Regions from separate parts of the Cellulosimicrobium composti genome, predicted to be linked through region 2. Evidence: riboswitches for the same ligand, from Rfam matches in the RefSeq annotation. Region 2 holds a riboswitch; each other region holds the start of a gene.

Region 1 (4,843 bases), on a different contig from region 2:
GACCCCGCGGTGAGCGACCTCGACCGCGTGACGCCGCCCGCCGCGATCCGCCTCCCCGTGGGCGAGGCCGAGCGTCTCGTCGGCGTGCCGTACACGCTCGAGCAGGTCGTCGGCACGCTCGGCGCGATCGGGTGCACGGTCGAGGCCGACGACGTCGACGCGACGGGCGTGCTCGTCGTGACGCCGCCGTCGTGGCGGCCCGACCTCACGGAGCCGGCCGAGCTCGTCGAGGAGGTCGCGCGACTCGTCGGCTACGACGAGATCCCGTCGCTGCTGCCCGCGGCCCCGGGTGGTCGTGGCCTCACGCGCGAGCAGCGCGTGCGCCGGTCCGTCGCGCGGGCGCTCGCCGAGGACGGTTTCGTCGAGACGCTGAGCTACCCGTTCGTGGGTGCCGCCGAGCTCGACGCGCTGCGCATCCCCGCGGACGACGAGCGTCGCCGCGCGCTACGCCTCGTCAACCCGCTCGCGGACGACCGCCCGCTCCTGCGCACCGACGTGCTGAGCACGCTCCTGGAGACCACGCGCCGCAACGTCGGCCGCGGTCTCACGGACGTCGCGCTGTTCGAGGTCGGTCTCGTCACGCACCCGCGCCCCGGCGCGCCGGCCGCGCCGTCGCTCCCCGGCGGCGTGCGTCCGGGCGACGACGAGCTGGCCGCGATCGACGCCGCGCTCCCGGCGCAGCCCCGGCACGTCGCGGGGGTCCTCGTGGGCCGTCGGGAGCGCGCCGGCTGGTGGGGCCCGGGCCGCGCCGCTGACTGGACCGACGCGCTCGGGGCGGCCCGCCGGGTCGCCGCGCGCGCCGGCGCGGAGGTCGGCGTCGTCGCCGACACCGGGCGCGCGCCGTTCCACCCCGGGCGGTGCGCGCGCCTCGAGCTCGCGGACGGGACCGTCGTCGGGCACGCGGGCGAGCTGCACCCCAAGGTGCTCGAGAACGTCGGCCTGCCGGCGCGGACGGTCGCGTTCGAGGTCGATCTCTCGGCGCTCGTCGCGGGCGCGTCCGACGCGCCCGTGCAGGCGACGCCCGTCTCGGGCTTCCCCGCGGCGAAGGAGGACCTCGCGTTCGTCGTCGACGAGTCGGTGACCGCGGAGTCGCTGCGGGCGGCGATCGTCGAGGGCGCCGGCGGGCTGGCCGAGGAGGTCGCGCTGTTCGACGTCTTCACGGGCGAGCAGGTGGGCGCCGGGCGCAAGTCGCTCGCGTTCTCGCTGCGGCTGCGTGCCGCGGACCGCACCCTCACCGCGGACGACGTCGCGCGCGTCCGCGAGGGCGCCGTCACCGCCGCGCGCGAGCGGGTCGGCGCGGAGCTGCGCGCATGAGCGGGCCGGGCCCCGCGGGCGCCGTCGCGCCCGCCCGGACCGCGCTCGTCACGGGCGCGTCCCGCGGCATCGGCCGCGCGATCGCCGTCGGGCTCGCCGCGGCCGGCCTCGACGTCGCGCTCCTCGCGCGCGACGCCGACCGTCTCGCCGGGGTCGCCGCGGAGATCGCCGCGCTCGGCGAGCGGGACGGCGCGGCCGGTCGCGCCGTCGTCGTGACGGCGGACGTCACGGACGCCGGCGCGGTCGCCGCCGCGGTGCGCGCGGCGGAGGACGCCCTCGGCGGCGTCGACCTCCTCGTCAACAACGCGGGCCGCGTCGACGCCGAGGTGCCGCTGTGGGAGGCGGACCCCGACGAGTGGTGGGCGATCGTCGAGACGAACGTCCGCGGGCCGTTCCTCCTCGCGCGTGCGGTCGTGCCGGGCATGCTCGCCCGGGGCGGGGGCCGCGTCGTCGACCTCAACAGCGGCGCGGGCTCGCACGACATGGACGGCGCGAGCGCGTACAACGCGAGCAAGACGGCGCTCCTGCGGATCGGCGCGAACCTGCACCGGTCCGGGTTCGACCGCGGCCTGCGCACGTTCGAGGTCTCGCCGGGCGTGGTGCAGACCGACATGACCGCGTCGATGACCATGCACGAGGGCCGCACCGAGTGGACGCCCGTGGAGCGCACGGTCGAGATGGTAGTCGCGATCGCGGCGGGCGAGCTCGACGCGTTCTCCGGCGCGTTCGTGCGCGTCACGCACGACTCGCCGCAGTCGCTGCGGGCGGCGCTCGTGGCGGGGGAGCGCGACGGGCGCGCGGTCCCCGGCCAGGACGGGCGACGCCTGCGCGTCACGCGCTGGGGCGACGACGACCCGATGCCGGGCGCGCTCCCGGCGCGCTGAGGGGCGCGACAGCAGGACGTGGGCGGAGCCCGTCCCGGCGACGCCGGGGCGGGCTCCGCCGCGTCACGGGCACCCTGCCGGGGCCGGCGCGCGGCGTCGTAGGATGCGGTGACCGACACGGGGTGCCCCGCGCACGCGGGGCTGAGATCACACCCGTCGAACCTGCTCTGGCTCGTACCAGCGAAGGGATGTCCGCCGATGCCGCTCACCGTGCCCTCCGTCACCCCCGCCGTCGCGCCCGGACCCGGGAGCGCGACCTCCGACGACGCGCCCTCGCGCCCGCGCGTGCTCTCGGTCGCCGGGACGGACCCGACCGGCGGGGCGGGCATCCAGGCCGACCTCAAGGCGTTCTGCGCGCACGGCGCGTACGGCATGGCCGTCACGACGGCGCTCGTCGCGCAGAACACGCACGGCGTCCGGTCGGTGCACGTGCCCGGCCCGGGGTTCCTGCGCGAGCAGCTCGACGCCGTCTCCGACGACGTGCACGTCGACGCGGTGAAGATCGGCATGGTCGCCGACGCGGCGAACGGTCGCACGATCGCCTCGTGGCTGGACGCGCTCGTCGCCGAGCGCGCACGCACCGGCGCGCCGCGGCCCTGGGTCGTGCTCGACCCGGTCATGGTCGCGACGTCGGGCCACCGGCTGCTCGACGAGGGCGCCGAGGACGCGGTGCGCGACCTCGCGACGCGCGCGGACGTCGTCACGCCCAACCTGCCCGAGCTCGGGGTGCTGACCCGCCGCCCCGCTGCCACGACCTGGGACGACGCGCTCGCGCAGGCGGCCGCGTACGCCCGGGCGAGCGGCGCCGGCGTGCTGCTCAAGGGCGGGCACCTCACGGGCGGCGCCTCGCCCGACGCGCTCGTCGTCCCGGTCGCGGACGACGTGCGCGTGACGACGTTCGACGCCGAGCGCGTCGACACCCCGCACACGCACGGCACCGGGTGCTCCCTCTCCGCGGCGCTCGCGGCCCTGCGCCCGCGCCGCGCGAGCTGGGAGGACGCGGCGCGCGACGCGAAGGCGTGGCTCACGGGCGCCCTGCGCGCGGGTGCGGCGCTGCGCGTCGGGAGCGGGCGCGGTCCCGTGGACCACCTGCACGCCGTGGCCGCGCCCGTCGGCGGCTAGCACCGCCGGACGGGCTCGCGACGGTGGCGCGCCGGGCGCGCCGGTGCTACACCGTCCTCCATGACGAACGACCTCGGTGCTCCGGCCCCGTCGCGCGGCCGCCTGCTCGCCGCGCGCGCCGTCGCCGTCGTGGCGGCGCTGTTCTGGGGCGTCCTCTTCTTCGGCCTCGTCGACCTCGCGACCGTCGTGCTGCAGGACGAGCGGTTCGCCCGGCACTACCTGGTGGAGGCGGGCTGGGGCCTGCTCTACACGGGCCTCGCCATGTTCCCGCTCCTCGCATGGGCCGTCCGGCCCCGCGCGACGGTGCTGCTGCAGGGGGTGCTCGTGACGGGTGCTGCCGTCGCGCTCGCCGGGCTCGTGGCGGGCGCGTTCGGGCAGCTCCTGCCCGCCCTCGGGCTCGCGGCGTCCGCGCTCGTCCCCGCCGTCCTCGCACGGCAGGACCTGCGCCCCGCGCGCGTCACGCCCCGGGCGGTGCACCCCGCGCTCGCCGGGCTCGCGCTCGCGGGCCTGGGCGGCGCGGTCGCCTACGCGGTCGCCGTGCTGCGCGCGGCCGCGGCGGGCGAGCCCGACGACGAGACGTGGGGCCTCCAGCACCTGCCGATGCAGGCGGGGCTCGGGCTCGCGCTCGCGGCGTGCGCGCTCGCCGTCGCCGTCGTGCACGCGGGCGGCGCCGCGCGGTGGCGCGCCGGGGTGGTGCCGCCCGCGCTCGTGGCCGTGTCCCTCGGCGCGTGCTCGGTGCTCTACCCGGAGCACCTCGCGAGCCTCGGGACGGTGGGCGGGGTCGCGTGCGCGGCGTGGGGTGCCGCGCTCGGCGCGTGCGGGGTCCTGCTCCCCGACACGCGCGTGCTGGGCCGCGCCGCGCCCGCGACCCCGCGCCGCTGACGCCGGCAGGCGTCACACCCCCTGGGGGACCTCCCGGACGCCCGCCGACCAGGCGGGCTCGACGTCGGCGAGGGCGGCGCGCACGACCGCGACGGTCGCGCGCGCGACGGCGAGGCGCTGCGCGGGGGACGCGTCGAGCGGGCGGGTCGTGACCTTCGCCCCGACGACGGGGACCGGGCCGCACGCCACGAGGAACGCCCGCACCTCGTCCGGGCCGAGGATCGACTCGTCGGAGCCGGGCAGCGCCGGGTCGGGGCCGTGCGGCGGCACGTGCGCGTCGTCCCACGGCCCGCCCCAGCGGCCCGCCACCCCCGCGGCCCCCGAGAGCATCGCGCTCGCGAGCAGCCCGGCGCCCGCCGCGGCGCGCGCGTGCTCGACGGGCGTGGCGGCGCTGCGGCCCTCGATCGCGGAGCGTCCCCAGTTGAGCCCGACGTGCAGCGGGTGGCCCGTCGCCCGCGCCGCGCGGCCGACGGCCTCGATCTCGTCCTCGAGCGGGAGGAAGCCCTTCTCGGCGACGCCCCACGGGCGGGGAGCGTCGCAGTGCTCGACGACGAGCGGGAGCCCGGCGGGCGCGACGGCGGCGAGCTCGACGAGGCTGCGCTCGAGCGCGGCGGCCGAGCCGGTGCCCGGACCCGGAGCCG
Region 2 (4,843 bases):
CACCGTCGCCGCGTCGGTGGCGGCGTCGAGCGCGCGCACGAGCGCCCCGGGGTCGACGCCGCGGGCGCGGCCGACGCGCGACCACCACGCGAGCAGGGGTGGCAGGCGCAGCCCGGCCCGGGCCCGCAGCGCGTCGTCGGCGAGGACGTGGGGCGGCGGGGCGACGGCGGCGAGGCGGCCGTCGACGACGACGGCCAGGCGGTCGGCGACCGCGGCGGCGAGCGCGAGGTCGTGCGTGACGACGACCACGGCACCGCCCGCGTCGGCCCGGTCCCGCAGGGCGCGCGCGACGGCGGCGGCCTGGGTGCGGTCGAGCCCGGACGTCGGCTCGTCGGCGAGGAGGACGGGCGGGTCGAGCACGGTCGCGGCCGCGAGGGACAGGCGTCGCTGCTCGCCGCCGGAGAGCCGGTAGGGGCTCTCGTCGGCGACGTGGGCGAGGCCGAACCGCTCGAGGGCCCGTGCTGTGCGCGCCTCGACGTCCGGACGGCGCGCGCGCCGCGCGGACCACGCGACCTCCTCGCGCACGGTGCGCGCCAGGAGCTGGTGCTCGGGGTCCTGGAGCACCAGGGCGACGGACCCGGCGTCCGTGGTGACGACTCCCGTCGTGCGCTCCAGTCCGGCGAGGCCGCGCAGGAGCGTCGACTTGCCGCCGCCGTTCGGCCCGACGACGGCGAGCAGCTCTCCCGCCCGCACGTCGAGGTCGACGTCGCGCACCACGGGTCGTGCCCCGCGCCGGCGGCGGCCCGGCGCACCGCGCAGCACGCCCAGGCCCCGTGCGCGCAGGAGCACCGGCCCGTGCGCGGGACCGGCCCGTCGTGCGGGCGTGCCCCGGGCGAGGTCGACGAGCCAGACGTCGGTCGCGGGGTCGCCGAGGGGCGCGGGCGCGCCCGCGTGCTCGAGCCGGACCGCGAGCGGGAGCCGGCACCCGAGCGCGGCGAGCGCGCCGGCGTGCTCGCGCAGCACGCGCTCGGTCGGGCCGTGCGCGAGCACGCGACCGCCGCGGTCGAGCGCGAGCGTCGCCGCGGGCAGCGTGCCGAGCTCGTCGAGCCGGTGCTCGACGAGCACGACGGAGCGGGCCCGCCCCGCCGGGTCCCGCTGGTCGGACCCACCGACCGGCGTCGTGGGCCGGGCGAGCCCGGCGACGAGGGTGCCGACGTCGTGCGCGGCGGCCGGGTCGAGGAGCGCCGTCGGCTCGTCGAGCACCACGAGCCCCGGGTCGGCGACGAGCGCCGCGGCGAGGGCGACCCGCTGCGCCTCGCCCCCGGACAGGGCGTGCGTCGGCCCGTCGCGGAGGTGGGCGGCCCCGGCGGACTCCAGGGCCGCGGTCGAGCGCGCGTCCACGGTGGCCGGGTCGGTGCCGCGGTTCTCGAGCGCGAACCGCAGCTCGTCGTCCACGCGCGCCAGGCAGAGCTGGTCGCCCGGGCGCTGCTGCACGAGGCCGACGTGCGCGGCGAGCGCGGCCGGCGTCGTCTCGCGCGGGTCGGTGCCCGCGACGCGCAGGTGGCCGCGCACCACGCCGGGCAGGGTGTGCGGGACGACGCCGACGAGCGCGCGCACGAGCGTCGACTTCCCCGACCCGGAGGGGCCGACGACGAGCAGGGACGTGCCGGCGGGCACGACGACGTCGACGTCGTGGAGCACCGGGCGCGCGCGGTGGCCGAGGGCCACGTCCAGGTGCGCGGCCTCGACGGCGTGGGGCGCGCGGGACCCGTCAGTCACGGGTCGCGCCGATCGCGAAGGCGTCGAGCGCGCCGGTGCGTGCGAGCGCGTCGCCGAGCAGGCGCGCCGCGAGCCCGCACAGCACCACGCACGAGACGATCTGGACGCCCAGGCGCAGCATCGCGAGGTCCTGGCCGAGCCAGCCGAGGCGGACCGCGTTGAACGCGAACGTGACGAGCGCCGCGCTCACGCCCGACGCGACGAAGACGCCCCACCCGAACCGGCGGTAGCGGGTGAGCGCGAAGGGGAGCTCGGCGCCGGCGCCCTGGACGAGCCCCACGAGGAGGAGCAGCGGTCCTGCGGGCGAGGCGAGGAAGACGACCTCCACGAGCGCCGCGAGCGTCTCGGCGAGGACGCCCACGCCCGGCCGGCGCACGATGTAGGTGGCGAGCGGACCGACGACGATCCATGCGCCCGCGAGCACGTTCGCCGCGAGGTCCGCGAGCGGGCCCATGAGGATCTGCAGCGGTGCCCAGAGCTGCACGAACGCCCAGTAGACGAAGCCGAAGACCACGCCGAGGACCGCGACGAGCACCGTCTCGTGCAGCGTCGGCCCGCGCCGTCGGCCCCCGGCACCCGGCGGCCGGACCCTCGTGTCGGGCGCGCTCGCGGCCGGGGGCGCGGTCGTGGTCGTGGCCGGGGTCCGCGCGGCGGGCGGTGCGGGCGGGGGCGTCGTGCCGGGCTCGGTCATGCGGTTTCCCTCCGTCGGGCCCCCGGTCGAGGGGTGCACGACGACGCCGCCCGCCACCCCGCGCGTCCGGCCGGGCGCGCGGGCACGGCGCGCAGGGGACGGTGACGTCGGCCCTGCTCCCTTCGCTGGTACGAACCAGATCAGGTTCCACGGGTCTGCGGGTGGGACGGGTGTCCGGCCTGCACTCTCAGCGCTCGTGCGCTCCCCGGGGGCGTTCGGCCCGACCCTAGGCCCGCCGGGCGCGCGGGGGACACCCGCGTCTCACGCAGCGGGACGGCGCGCGGCACGTGTGCGAGGGTGGCCGGGGCCCCGCCGCCGGCGGACGGCCGGGACACGACGGGACGAGGCACGCATGACGACGGACAACGACCCTGCGGCGGTCGCCGAGCTGGACCGCCTCGACGGCGAGGTCCGCGCGGCCGCGCCGGGGGACACGACCGCGCAGGTCGCCCTGTGGCGACAGGTGTCGCGCCTGGCGACGTGGTTCTTCGTCGCCCGTGGCGAGCCCGACCGGCCGAGACCCTACGCGGTCGCCGCGCCGCAGGGTCCGATGGTCTGCCTCTACAGCAGCGCCACCCGCGCGCGCGACGCGGCGCACGCCCTCGGAGTCGTCCCGGCGGGCGAGCCGGTGCCGCTGCTCGCCGTGCCGATGCCGGACGCCGTCGGCTACGTCGCGTCGCTCGGCGCGGCCGGGGTCGTCGGCGTGGCGCTGGACCACCCCCGGATCGGTCACTTCGTCCCGCTCGCGAACCTCGCGACGCTCCAGGCGTGGGTCGAGGAGGACGCGCGCTGACCCGACCGCGCGAGCGCCTTGACACTCGTTCGAACACCTGTTCGAATGACGGGGTGCGGTGGGACGGACAGGCGATCGGCGCGGACGACGGCGCGCTCCCGGGGCTGGAGCGTGCGGGTCTCGTGCGCAGCGTGCGCACGCCCGAGTTCGCGGGCATCACGTTCCACGAGGTGACGGCCAGGAGCGCGCTGTCCAAGGTCCCGGCGATGTCGCGCATGCCGTTCCGCTGGACCGTCAACCCCTACCGGGGCTGCAGCCACGCGTGCTCGTACTGCCTCGACCCGCAGACCCCCGTCCTGCTCGCCGACGGCACCCAGCGCCCCGTCGGGGACCTGCGCGTCGGCGACGAGATCGTGGGGACGGCCCCGCACGGGGCCTACCGCCGGTACGTGCGCACGCGCGTCCTCGACCGCTGGACCACGCGCAAGCGCGCCTACCGCGTCACCCTCGCGGACGGCACCCGGCTCGTCGCGAGCGGCGACCACCGCTTCCTCACCGAGCGCGGCTGGCGCCACGTCGTCGGCGGGGCCGGGCACCGCGCCCACCTCGCGCTCGGCGACGTGCTCGTCGGCCCGGGCGCCGCGGCGCTCGCGGGCGGCGACGCCGTGCTCGACGGCCGCGACGTGACGGGCAGCGACGGGCTGCGGGTCGACTCCCTCGAGGCCCTCGACGGCCCGGGCGAGGAGACCGAGCTCGTCGACATCACCACCGGCACGCGCGACTTCGTCGCCGCGGGCGTCGTGAGCCACAACTGCTTCGCCCGCCCGACCCACCAGTACCTCGACCTCGACGCAGGGGAGGACTTCGACCGCGAGGTCGTCGTCAAGGTCAACGTGGACGAGGTGCTGCGCGCCGAGCTCGCGCGCCGCTCCTGGGCCCACGAGCCGGTCGCGCTCGGCACCAACACGGACCCCTACCAGCGCGCGGAGGGCCGCTACCGGCTCATGCCCGGCATCATCGACGCGCTCGCCGGGTCCGGCACCCCGCTGTCGATCCTCACCAAGGGCACCATCCTGCGCCGCGACCTCCCGCTCCTCGTCGACGCGTCCTCGCGCGTCGAGGTGGGGATCGGCGTCTCCCTGGCCCTCCTCGACCCCGCGCTCCAGGCGAGCGTCGAGCCCGGCACGCCCACGCCGCGCGCCCGGCTCGACCTGATCCGCGCGATCCGCGAGGCCGGCCTGCCGTGCGGCGTCATGGTCGCTCCCGTGCTGCCGTGGCTCACCGACTCGACGCGCGCGCTCACCGACCTGCTCGACGCCGTCAAGGACGCCGGCGCGACGGGGGTCACGGTGCTGCCCCTGCACCTCAAGCCCGGCACGCGCGAGTGGTACATGGGGTGGCTCGCGCGCGAGCACCCGCGGCTCGTGCCCGGGTACGAGCGCGTCTACGCGCGCGGCACCTACGCCTCGAAGGCGTACCGGTCGTGGCTCTGGGACCGCGTGCGTCCCCTGCTCGAGGCGCGCGGCTTCGCCGTCTCGGGCCACCGCGGCCCCGCGGGCGTCGAGGGCCGGTACCGCCGCGGCGAGCTCGGCGGCCTCGGCGGCGGCCCGCGCGACGCCGACCCGCCGACGGACGGGGCCTACCCGGCCGGGAGCATCGCACGAGGCGACCGGGCGGCGGGGTACCGCGGCCACGACGGG
Region 3 (4,843 bases), on a different contig from region 2:
ACCGCTGGTTCACCGCCCGGCAGGCGCTCGAGTACGGCATGGTCGACCGGATCGTCGAGTCCGTCGACGACGTCCGTCCCGCCCGCTCCGCCCGGAAGGTGGGGCTGTGATGGCGAGCTACACGATCCCGACCGTCGTCGAGCGCACCCCGCTCGGCGAGCGCGCGTTCGACGTCTTCTCCCGCCTGCTCTCGGAGCGCATCGTGTTCCTCGGCACGGAGATCGACGACGGCGTCGCCAACGTCGTCATGGCGCAGCTCCTGCACCTCGAGTCCGACGCGCCCGACCAGGAGATCGGCCTGTACATCAACTCCCCGGGCGGCTCCGCGACCGCGCTCATGGCGATCTACGACACGATGCAGTTCGTCCGCTGCGACGTCTCGACCATCTGCATGGGCCAGGCCGCCTCGGCCGCCGCCGTGCTGCTCGCGGCGGGGACGCCGGGCAAGCGGTTCGTGCTCGAGCACTCGCGCGTCCTGCTGCACCAGCCGTCCGGCGGCGGCGAGGGCACCATCTCCGACCTGTCGATCCAGGCGGAGGAGATCCTGCGCATCCGCTCGGAGACGGAGGAGGTCCTGTCGCGGCACACGGGCCAGACCGTCGAGCGCCTGCGCGCCGACACCGACCGCGACCTCGTGCTCACCGCGCGCCAGGCCGTCGAGTACGGGATCGCCGACGCCGTCGTGACGTCGCGCAAGCTCGCCACGGCGGCGTGACGCCCAGGTCGTGACGCGCTCGGCGCGGAGGTCTACCCGCGCCGCCGGAACCACGACCGGCGGCGCGGCTCCGGCCGGTCGGCGGGCGGGTCGACGACGGCGTCCGCCGCGGGGCCGGGGGTCGGCTCCTCGGGCGCGGGGCCGGCGTCCGGCGTCGTGGGCCGAGGCGTCTCAGGCTCCGGCCCAGGCTCGGGAGCGGCCTCGGGCTCGGGCGCGGCCACGGGTGCCGGCTCGACCGCAGGCTCCGGTGCGGGATCGAGCTCTGTCTCGGGCTCCGGTCCGGAAGCCGGGGACGACGACGCCGCGATGCCGGCGAGGCGTCCGGCGTCGTCGAAGCTCACGGTCACCGTCCCGTCGGGCACGACGAGCGTCACCGACCCGGCCACGTCCTGCGACGTCTCGAGGCCGCGCACCGACGCGTAGGACGCGAGGGCGCGCCGGTGGTCGACGACCGTCGTGGAGAGCAGGCCCTCGCTGAGCGTGCGCACGACCCGCGGCACGGTGGGTGCGGGCAGGACGAGGTCGTCGTGCTCGACGAGGAGCCACGCGCGCGTCCCGCCCCCGACGGGCGCGCTGTAGTGGGTCCAGGACCGGGTCACCGCCTTCGCCGCGAGCGTGTAGCGGTACGGCAGGTCGTCGGTGAGCGGGTGCTCGGGTTCCTCGGCCTCGCGGAGCCCGGTCGCACGGGTCCGCTCGGCGGCGTCGAGCACGGCGTCGGGGAAGCCGTTGACGTTGTTCCACGCCCACATCCAGGTCCCCGGACCTGGTGCCGCGGTGCCGAGGAACTGGACCCGGCACGTCGTCGTCCCGCCGTCGGGCGCGGTGAACGTCAGCGTGCCCGCGACCAGGTCGGCGTTCCAGGCGTCGTCGCCGTGGAGGTCCGCGAGGTGGAGCTGGTGCTCGTGCGAGACGAACGCGGCCTCGTCGACGAGGTCCTGGAGGGTCGGCGCGCCCGGCGCCGCCGCGCCGTCGGTCTGCGGCTCCGTCATGGACCGACCGTAACCGCGCGTCGCACCTCCGGACCCGGCGCGACACGCCGTCCGGGTCAGGCGGCGACGAGGAGGGCGTCCGGGGTGCGCGCGCCTGACGGCAGCGTGCGCACGGCGCGCGCGACGGGCAGGTCGCGCACCGGCTCGCCCACGGGGGCGGGGTGCCGGGGCGCGGAGAGCGCGCCGCGCTCGCGGACCGCGGACAGGACGCGCACGGGCGCGACCGGCCGCAGCTCCTCCCCCGTGCGCGCCACGAGGTCGACGAGCCGCAGGCCGAGCGCGCCGCACACCGCGGCGAGCACCTCCGAGGAGGCCTCCTTGCGACCGCGCTCGATCTCCGAGAGGTACGCGGTGGACACGCGCGCGGCGGCCGCGACGTCGACGAGCGTGCGTCCCTGCGCGCGCCGCGCCCGCCGCAGGATGCCGCCGATGACGTGCCGCAGGAGCGGCTCCGGCCGCCCGTCGCCGCGGGAACGGTGGGTCGCCGCCGTGGCGCTCGTCACGTCCATGCGGTCACGCTACCCGCGCCGCGCCCGGGTGCCGAGGCCCCCGGGCGCGGATCTGCTCCTGGCGTAAGCGGCGCCGTCACCAGTCCTCGAGCGACCAGGCCATCTGCCAGAACCGGGTCTCGTGGCGGCAGCTCTGCTCGAACGCGCGCTCCATGCGGGCGCGCTCGGCCTCGCCCGCGTCCGCGGCGAGCGCGTCGAGGCGCGCGCGCAGGTCCGCGAGGACGCCCTCGGTCCGCTCGGCGGCGTAGAACGCCCACCAGCCGGCGAGGGGGTGGTCGTCCCCGATCGCGCCCGGTGTCGTCGCACGCTCGGCGAGCCAGAACCGCCGGGCGGACCAGATGTAGGTCCACGGGCACGGCAGGAGCGCCGCGAGGAGGACGCCGAGCGAGTCACGGCCGGCGGCGAGCATGTGGTCGACGTACGCCTGCGCGCTCGGGGCGAGGCGGTCCGTCTGCGCCTCCTCGTACGTCACCCCGAGGAAGTCGCACATCGCGTGGTGCGCGTGGGACTCGTCGTCGAGGAGGAACCCCGCCTTGTCGTGGAAGTACTGCGCCCACGACCGGTCGGGCGCGAGGGCCATGCCGAGCCCGTAGCAGCGCAGGTAGGCCGTGAGGTACTGGTGGTCCTGGCCCACGTAGTGCCGCACGGCCGCCGGGTCGACGGACCCGTCGCGCAGGCCGGCGAGGAACGGGTGGTCGTAGAAGGCGTCGAAGAGGGGCGCGTACCGGCGGGCGAGGCCGGCCGTGAAGCCGCCCTCCCCGGGCCGGACGAGCGCGGTCGGGTCGTCCGCGAGGACAGGGGTCCGGGTGATGGCAGCAGGCGTCGTCATGCCCACGTTCCTCCGCTCGTGCTAGCGAGATCAGGTTCGACGGGTCCGGGCGGCCGTACCGCTCGTCTCAGTCCCTCGGCCCGGGCGCACGCCCGGACGGGACACCCCGCGTGGTTCGGGGCGACCCTAGCAAGGACGGGCGCGCGTCGGGAGCACGCTCGCGAGTGTGGGAATATAGTTGTAGCGACAACAGTTGGAGCCACCATGACGAGCACCCCGACCGACCGGTCCCTGTCACCGTCCACGAGCATGGACGCCGTCACGCTGCGCGTCGGCGACCTCGAGCAGATGACGTCCTACTACACGGGCGCGTTCGCGCTCGCGCCGCTCGAGGAGCGCACGCGCGGCACCGAGGTGCACCGCGTGCTCGGCCGCGGCACGACGCCGATGCTGCGCCTCGTCCACACCCCGGGCCTGCCGCCCGTCGACCCGCGCCAGGCCGGGCTGTTCCACACGGCGTTCCTCTTCGACGACGCACCGAGCCTCGCCGCGACCGTCTACCGCGCCGCGCAGGACCGCCGCGGCTCCTTCGTCGGGTCGAGCGACCACCTCGTCAGCGAGGCGTTCTACTTCACCGACCCCGAGGGCAACGGCGTCGAGCTCTACACGGACCGCCCGCGCGAGACGTGGGTGCGCGAGCGCGGCCAGATCCTCATGACCACGACGTTCCTCGACCCGAACGCCTACCTGCGCTCCCACCTCACCCAGGACGCGTACGACGCCGGCCCGTCGCTCGCCGGGCGCGTCGGCCACGTGCACCTCCAGGTGGGCGACGTCGCGACGGCGCGCGACTTCTACGTCGACGCCCTCGGGTTCGAGGCGACGCTGAGCGGGTACAGCGGCGCCCTGTTCGCGTCCGCCGGCGGCTACCACCACCACGTCGCGATGAACGTCTGGAACAGCGCGGGCGCCGGGCCGCGGGCCGCGAGCCTCGGGCTCGGGGACGTCGCGATCACCGTGCCCGGCCGCGAGGACCTCGACGCCCTCGTCGCGCGCCTGCGCAGCCGCGGGCTGCAGCACGCCGACGACGGTCGCTCGGTCGTCGTGCACGACCCGTGGGGCACGCGCGTCACGCTGTCCCTGCCCGGCACGACGACCGACGAGCTCCTCGCGCGCTGAGCGCCGGGCCGCCCGTCGGGCCGGGCCGGCACCTGACGGCCCGCCCGTCGGTCGCGGCCGCTCGGAGGGCGGTCCGGCCGTCCGGCGCGCACCATGGGGGAGGTTCCGCAGCGTGCACCGAGGAGCGACGCCATGTTCCGCAGCCTCTTCCCGATCCTGACCGTCGCCGACGTCGAGCGGTCGCTCGGCTTCTACCGCGACCTGCTGCGCGGGACGGTCGAGTACGCCTTTCCCGACGACGGGCCGCCCGTCTACGTGAGCGTGCACGTGGGCGGGTCGCCGCTCGGGATCGGCCTCGACGACGGCACGGCGCCCGCGGGCGTGCCGCGCACCGCGCTGTGGGTCTACGTCGACGACTGCGACCGCGCCGTCGAGCACCTCGCCGCCGCGGGCGTCCCCGTGCTCGAGCCGCCGACGGACCAGCCCTGGGGCGAACGCGTCGCGCGCGTGCAGGACCCGGACGGCACGGTCGTCGTCCTCGGCCAGGCGGCGACGCCGCCCGCCGAGCCCGAGGGGCCGACAGGGCTCTCGTAGCGCGGCACCGGCTCGTGGTGCCCCCACCGGGACTCGAACCCGGAACACGCCGGGTTTAAGCCGGCTGCCTCTGCCAGTTGGGCCATGGGGGCGCGCGCCGAATCTACCGCGACGTGCTCGGCCCCGGCCGCCGACCGGAGCCGGGGAA
Region 4 (4,843 bases), on a different contig from region 2:
GCGTGCGCGGGGTCGACGACGTCGATCGCCTCGACGCCGTAGACGATCGTCCCGAGCGTGAGCCACGCGAGCGGGACGACGAGGCCCGTGACGACGCCCGCCACGAGGAGCGACGTCGCGGGACCGAGGGCGTCGACGAGCGGCCGCAGCGCGTCGACGCGCGCGACGACGCCGTCCCACCACGCGCCGACCTCGACGACGACGACCCGCGTGCCCCACCACTCGCGCACCCGGCCCACGACGGCGGTCACGGTGAACGCGCCGACGACGATCCACACGACCTCGCAGTAGCCCGCCACGATGCGCACGGCGGCCGAGCGCGCGCTGTGCCGGGCGTCGGAGCCGGACGAGGCGACGCGGCGGTCGAGGCGCCTCGCGAGGCGGTCGAGGAGCGTGCGTGCCAGGAGCGCGCCGGCGACGACGGCGAGGACGGTGACCCCGAACCCCTCGGGGATCGGGCTGGCCGTCCGGATCCCCGACCCGGCGGCGAACGCGTGGTCGAGCGCCGCCGAGTCGACGTACGTCTGCCAGTCGGACGTCAGTCCGCCGTAGAACTCGTAGATGACGAGGTACGGGACGAGCACCGACGCGATCGAGCCGAGCAGCGTGCGGGCCTCCAGCCGGTCGCGCCCGGACCGCGGCTCGCGGCGCAGCACGTGCAGCATGACGACGATCCCGACGACCGTCGCGAGCGGGGAGAAGCACAGCACGAGGAGTCCGAGCACGCCGGACGACGGCGCGACCGCGAGCGCGGCGCGCAGCGCGAGCTCGTGCAGCACCTCCGCGACGACCGCGACGGCGACGAGCGCGGGCCAGTGCCGGGCGAGCAGCCGGCCGGTGTCGGCGAGCACGCGCAGACCCGCGCGCAGCACCGTGTCCCGGGTGCCCGGCGTCGGGCTCTGGGTGGTCGCCGTGGGGGCCGTCACGCGCGCCAGGGTACCCGCGCGACCGGGGACGTCCGCACCCGGCGGGCCGGGCGTCCCCCTGGCCCCGGCGGCGTCGCGCGCGGGAGGATCGCCTCATGACACGTCACGCGATCGTCGTCGGCGCCGGGATCGCCGGCCTGACCTCCGCCGTCTCGCTCGCGCGCACGGGCTGGGACGTCACCGTGCTCGAGCGTGCGGCCGAGGCCGGCGAGGTCGGGGCGGGGTTCGCCATGTCGCGCAACGCCGTCGCGGCCTTCCGCGGGCTCGGGTTCGACGACGACGACGTCGCCGCACTCGGGTACGCCACGTGGGCGGGCGGCACGTGGGACCTGCACGGGCGCCCGATCCTCGCGCTGCCGGACACGTCGGAGATGCGGGCGTCGGTCGCTCTCGTCGGCGTGCACCGTCGTCGGCTCCACGCCGCCCTGCGGCGACGGGCTGCGGACCTCGGTGTCGAGGTCGTCACCGGCACCCCCGTCGAGGCGCTGGACCCGGGCGACCCCGAGGGTCGGCCGGCCGTCGTGGCCGGGCGCGAGGCGGACCTCGTCGTCGGCGCCGACGGGATGCGCAGCGCCGTCCGCTCGGTCCTGTTCCCCGCCGTGCGGCCCGTGCACAGCGGGTACGCGAGCTGGCGCGCGGTCGTCCCCGGCGCGTACGGCGACGTCGCGCTGCGGCAGTACTGGGGGCCGCACGCGGAGTTCGGCGTGCTGCGCGTGGCCGCGGACGAGACGTACTGGTACGGGTACGTCGCGATGCCCGAGCGCACGCGGCTGCGCGACGAGCTCGCCGCCGCGCGGGCACGGTTCGACGGGTGGGCGGAGCCGGTGCGCGACGTCCTCGCCGCGACGCCGCCCGACGTGGTGCTGCGTCACGACGTGCACCACCTGCCCCGCGGCGTCCCGCGCTACGCGTCCGGGCGGGTGGTCCTCGCCGGCGACGCCGCGCACGGCACCCTGCCGACGATGGGTCAGGGCGCGGCCACCGCGCTCGAGGACGGGCTGTGCGTCGGCCTGCTCGTCGGGTCGCCCGTCGCCGCCGGCGGGCGGCTCGCGCCCGCCCTCGTCGGGTACGACGCCGCACGTCGGCCTCGGTGCCGGGCGCTCGCGCGGGCGTCGGTCGCGTCGGGCCGGTTCGGCGCCCACCTCGGCGGCGGGTGGCGCCAGACGGTGCGCAACGGGCTCATGCGGCTCACGCCCGCGGCCGCGATCGAGCGCGGCTCCCGGGCGGCGATGGGCTGGACCCCGCCCGAACCCGCGGCCCCGGTGCCCTGACGGCGGCGCGGACCGCCGCCGGGTGGCGAGGAGGGGCGACGACGCTACGCGCGCGAGGCGAGGCGGGCGACGACGCGCTTGGCCTCCTTGCCCGCGAACCGGCGCGCGAGGACGCCGACGCCCGCGGCGACGGCCGCGAACGTCACGGCCGAGACGATGCCGACCTCCTCGTCGTCGAGGTCCTTCGGGGCGTCGTGCCCGGTCACCTTGGCCCAGACGAACGTGACGAGCTTCTGCGCGGCCCAGCCCGCGGCGAACGTCAGCGCGACGGTGCCGACCTTCACGGCCAGGGTCTGGTCCTCGGTGTCTGCCACGGCGATCCTCCAGGTCAGGGGCGACGGTGTGCTGCGCACCACCGTAGTCGTCCCGCACCGGCCACGCCGCGCGTGCCGGGCCGCGGTGTAGGCTCGACGTGAACGACAGGGGAGCTCCTGGAGGAGCTGAGAGTGCGGACCACCGCAGACCCTCGAACCTGATCCGGTTAGCACCGGTGGAGGAAGTCGGGAATCTCGATCACCTGCTCGTGCGGTCCTCCGCGCTCCGACGGCGGCCGCGCGGGCCGGTGGACCCCTCCTGAACGTCCTGGGAGGACACATGCAGCGCACGACCACCGGCACCCGCCGACGCACCCTCGCGACCGGGGCCGCCACGACCCTCGCCCTCCTCGCCCTGGCGGCGTGCAGCGGCGGCGACGACGCCGCGGGTGGCGACGACGCGTCGTCGGGCGGCACGGTGACCCTGGTGACGCACGACTCGTTCGCCGTGAGCGACGAGGTGCTCGCCGCGTTCGAGGAGGAGAGCGGGCTCACCGTGGAGCAGGTCGCGCCCGGCGACGGCGGCGCGCTCGTCAACCAGCTGATCCTCACGAAGGAGTCGCCGCTCGGCGACGTGGTCTTCGGGATCGACAACACGTTCGCGTCGCGCGCGATCGACGAGGGCGTCCTCGACCCGTACACCCCGGCGGGACTCTCGGACTCCGCCGCGTCCTACGCCGTCGGCGACGGCGGCGAGCTCACCGCGATCGACCTCGGCGACGTGTGCGTCAACGTGGACCACGCGTGGTTCGACGAGGCCGGCGTCCCCGAGCCCGTCACGCTCGACGACCTCACGAGGCCCGAGTACGAGGACCTCCTCGTGGTGACCAACCCGGCCACGTCCTCGCCCGGGCTCGCGTTCCTCCTCGCGACCGTGGGCGCGTTCGGCGAGGACGGGTTCGAGGACTACTGGGCCGACCTGCGCGCCAACGGCGTGAAGGTCGTCGACGGCTGGTCGGACGCCTACTACGTCGACTTCTCCGGCTCCGAGGGCGCCGGCCCGCGCCCTCTGGTGCTGTCGTACTCGACGTCGCCCGCGTTCACGCTCACCGAGGACGGCACCGCCTCGACCACGGGGGCGCTGCTCGACACGTGCTTCCGCCAGGTCGAGTACGCGGGCGTGCTCGCGAACGCGAAGAACCCCGAGGGCGCGCAGCAGCTCCTCGACTTCCTCGTGAGCGAGCCGTTCCAGGCCGACGTCCCCGGGCAGATGTACATGTACCCCGCCGACGACTCCGTCGCGCTCCCCGACGGCTGGGCCGAGTTCGCGCCGCTCGCCGACGAGCCGTTCGAGGTCGCGCCCGAGGACGTCTCGGCGCACCGCGACGAGTGGATCAAGGCGTGGACGGCGACGGTCGTCGACTGACGGCGCAGGCACGCCCCGCGGCCGGGGGAGGTCTCGGGCGCGGGGTGCTGTGGGGTCTCGCGGCGGCGGTGCCGCTGGCGTTCCTCGGGGTGTTCTTCGCGTGGCCGGTGGTCACGCTCGTGGCGCGCGGGTTCGTCGGGGAGAGCGGCGGGCTCGACCTGTCGGGGTTCGCGGAGGTGTTCTCGCAGCCGCGCACGTGGCGCATCCTCGGGCTCACGCTGTGGCAGGCGGTGCTCGGCACGGCGTTCTCGCTCCTGCTGGGCGTGCCCGGCGCGTACGTGCTGTACCGGTGCCGGTTCCCCGGGCGGCGGGTCCTGCGCGCGGTCGTCACGGTCCCGTTCGTGCTGCCGACGGTGGTCGTGGGCGTCGCGTTCCGGTCGCTGCTCGTGCAGGGCGGCCCGCTCGGGATCCTCGGGCTCGACGAGACGTTCGCGGCGATCGTCGTCGCGCTCGTGTTCTTCAACTACTCCGTCGTGGTGCGCACGGTCGGCGGGCTCTGGGAGCACCTCGACCCGCGGGCCGAGCAGGCCGCGCGTGCCCTCGGCGCGACGCCGTGGCGCGCGTTCCGCACCGTGACGCTCCCGGCGCTGACGCCCGCGATCGCGAGCGCCGCGTCGATCGTCTTCCTCTTCTGCGCGACGGCGTTCGGCGTCGTCCTCGTGCTCGGCGGCATCCGCTACGGCACGATCGAGACGGAGATCTGGATCCAGACCACGCAGTTCCTCGACCTGCGCACCGCCGCGGTGCTGTCGGTCGTGCAGCTCGTCGTCGTCGCGGCGGCGCTCACCGTCGCGAACCGCACGCGCGCCCGGCGCGAGCGCGCCCTGAACCTGTCGTCCTCGACGTCGTCCGCACACCCGCTCCGCGTGTGGCGCGACGGCCGCCCCACCGGTGACCTCGTGCCCGCGGCGCTCACCGCGGCCGTGGTCGTCGTGCTCGTCGGGCTGCCGCTCGGCACGCTCCTCG

The links. Region 2 has a riboswitch for thiamine pyrophosphate ahead of GYH36_RS13615 (ECF transporter S component). Riboswitches for the same ligand answer to the same signal wherever they lie in the genome.
Region 1: it holds a riboswitch for thiamine pyrophosphate, as region 2 does, so the genes downstream of both, thiD (bifunctional hydroxymethylpyrimidine kinase/phosphomethylpyrimidine kinase) here and GYH36_RS13615 (ECF transporter S component) in region 2, are expected to answer to the same signal.
Region 3: it holds a riboswitch for thiamine pyrophosphate, as region 2 does, so the genes downstream of both, GYH36_RS14895 (TenA family protein) here and GYH36_RS13615 (ECF transporter S component) in region 2, are expected to answer to the same signal.
Region 4: it holds a riboswitch for thiamine pyrophosphate, as region 2 does, so the genes downstream of both, GYH36_RS13475 (thiamine ABC transporter substrate-binding protein) here and GYH36_RS13615 (ECF transporter S component) in region 2, are expected to answer to the same signal.

What each region holds. Positions count from the first base shown of each region.
Region 1 is NZ_JAAFAN010000026.1:14,112-18,954, reverse strand. Features, by position in the region: gene pheT (phenylalanine--tRNA ligase subunit beta) at 1-1,314, shown strand, start outside; gene GYH36_RS09400 (SDR family oxidoreductase) at 1,311-2,198, shown strand; TPP riboswitch at 2,307-2,404, shown strand; gene thiD (bifunctional hydroxymethylpyrimidine kinase/phosphomethylpyrimidine kinase) at 2,397-3,320, shown strand; gene GYH36_RS09390 (hypothetical protein) at 3,381-4,202, shown strand; gene GYH36_RS09385 (DUF4862 family protein) at 4,215-4,843, opposite strand, start outside.
Region 2 is NZ_JAAFAN010000047.1:4,557-9,399, forward strand. Features, by position in the region: gene GYH36_RS13610 (ABC transporter ATP-binding protein) at 1-1,719, opposite strand, end outside; gene GYH36_RS13615 (ECF transporter S component) at 1,712-2,410, opposite strand; TPP riboswitch at 2,509-2,628, opposite strand; gene GYH36_RS13620 (hypothetical protein) at 2,763-3,203, shown strand; gene GYH36_RS13625 (Rv2578c family radical SAM protein) at 3,257-4,843, shown strand, end outside.
Region 3 is NZ_JAAFAN010000056.1:3,287-8,129, forward strand. Features, by position in the region: gene GYH36_RS14875 (ClpP family protease) at 1-110, shown strand, start outside; gene GYH36_RS14880 (ClpP family protease) at 110-715, shown strand; gene GYH36_RS14885 (DUF6882 domain-containing protein) at 748-1,704, opposite strand; gene GYH36_RS20095 (helix-turn-helix domain-containing protein) at 1,761-2,213, opposite strand; gene GYH36_RS14895 (TenA family protein) at 2,290-3,042, opposite strand; TPP riboswitch at 3,033-3,161, opposite strand; gene GYH36_RS14900 (VOC family protein) at 3,247-4,161, shown strand; gene GYH36_RS14905 (VOC family protein) at 4,294-4,695, shown strand; tRNA gene GYH36_RS14910 (tRNA-Leu) at 4,711-4,787, opposite strand.
Region 4 is NZ_JAAFAN010000046.1:17,033-21,875, reverse strand. Features, by position in the region: gene GYH36_RS13490 (hypothetical protein) at 1-926, opposite strand, end outside; gene GYH36_RS13485 (FAD-dependent oxidoreductase) at 1,022-2,197, shown strand; gene GYH36_RS13480 (DUF4235 domain-containing protein) at 2,242-2,511, opposite strand; TPP riboswitch at 2,609-2,713, shown strand; gene GYH36_RS13475 (thiamine ABC transporter substrate-binding protein) at 2,792-3,877, shown strand; gene GYH36_RS13470 (ABC transporter permease) at 3,874-4,843, shown strand, end outside.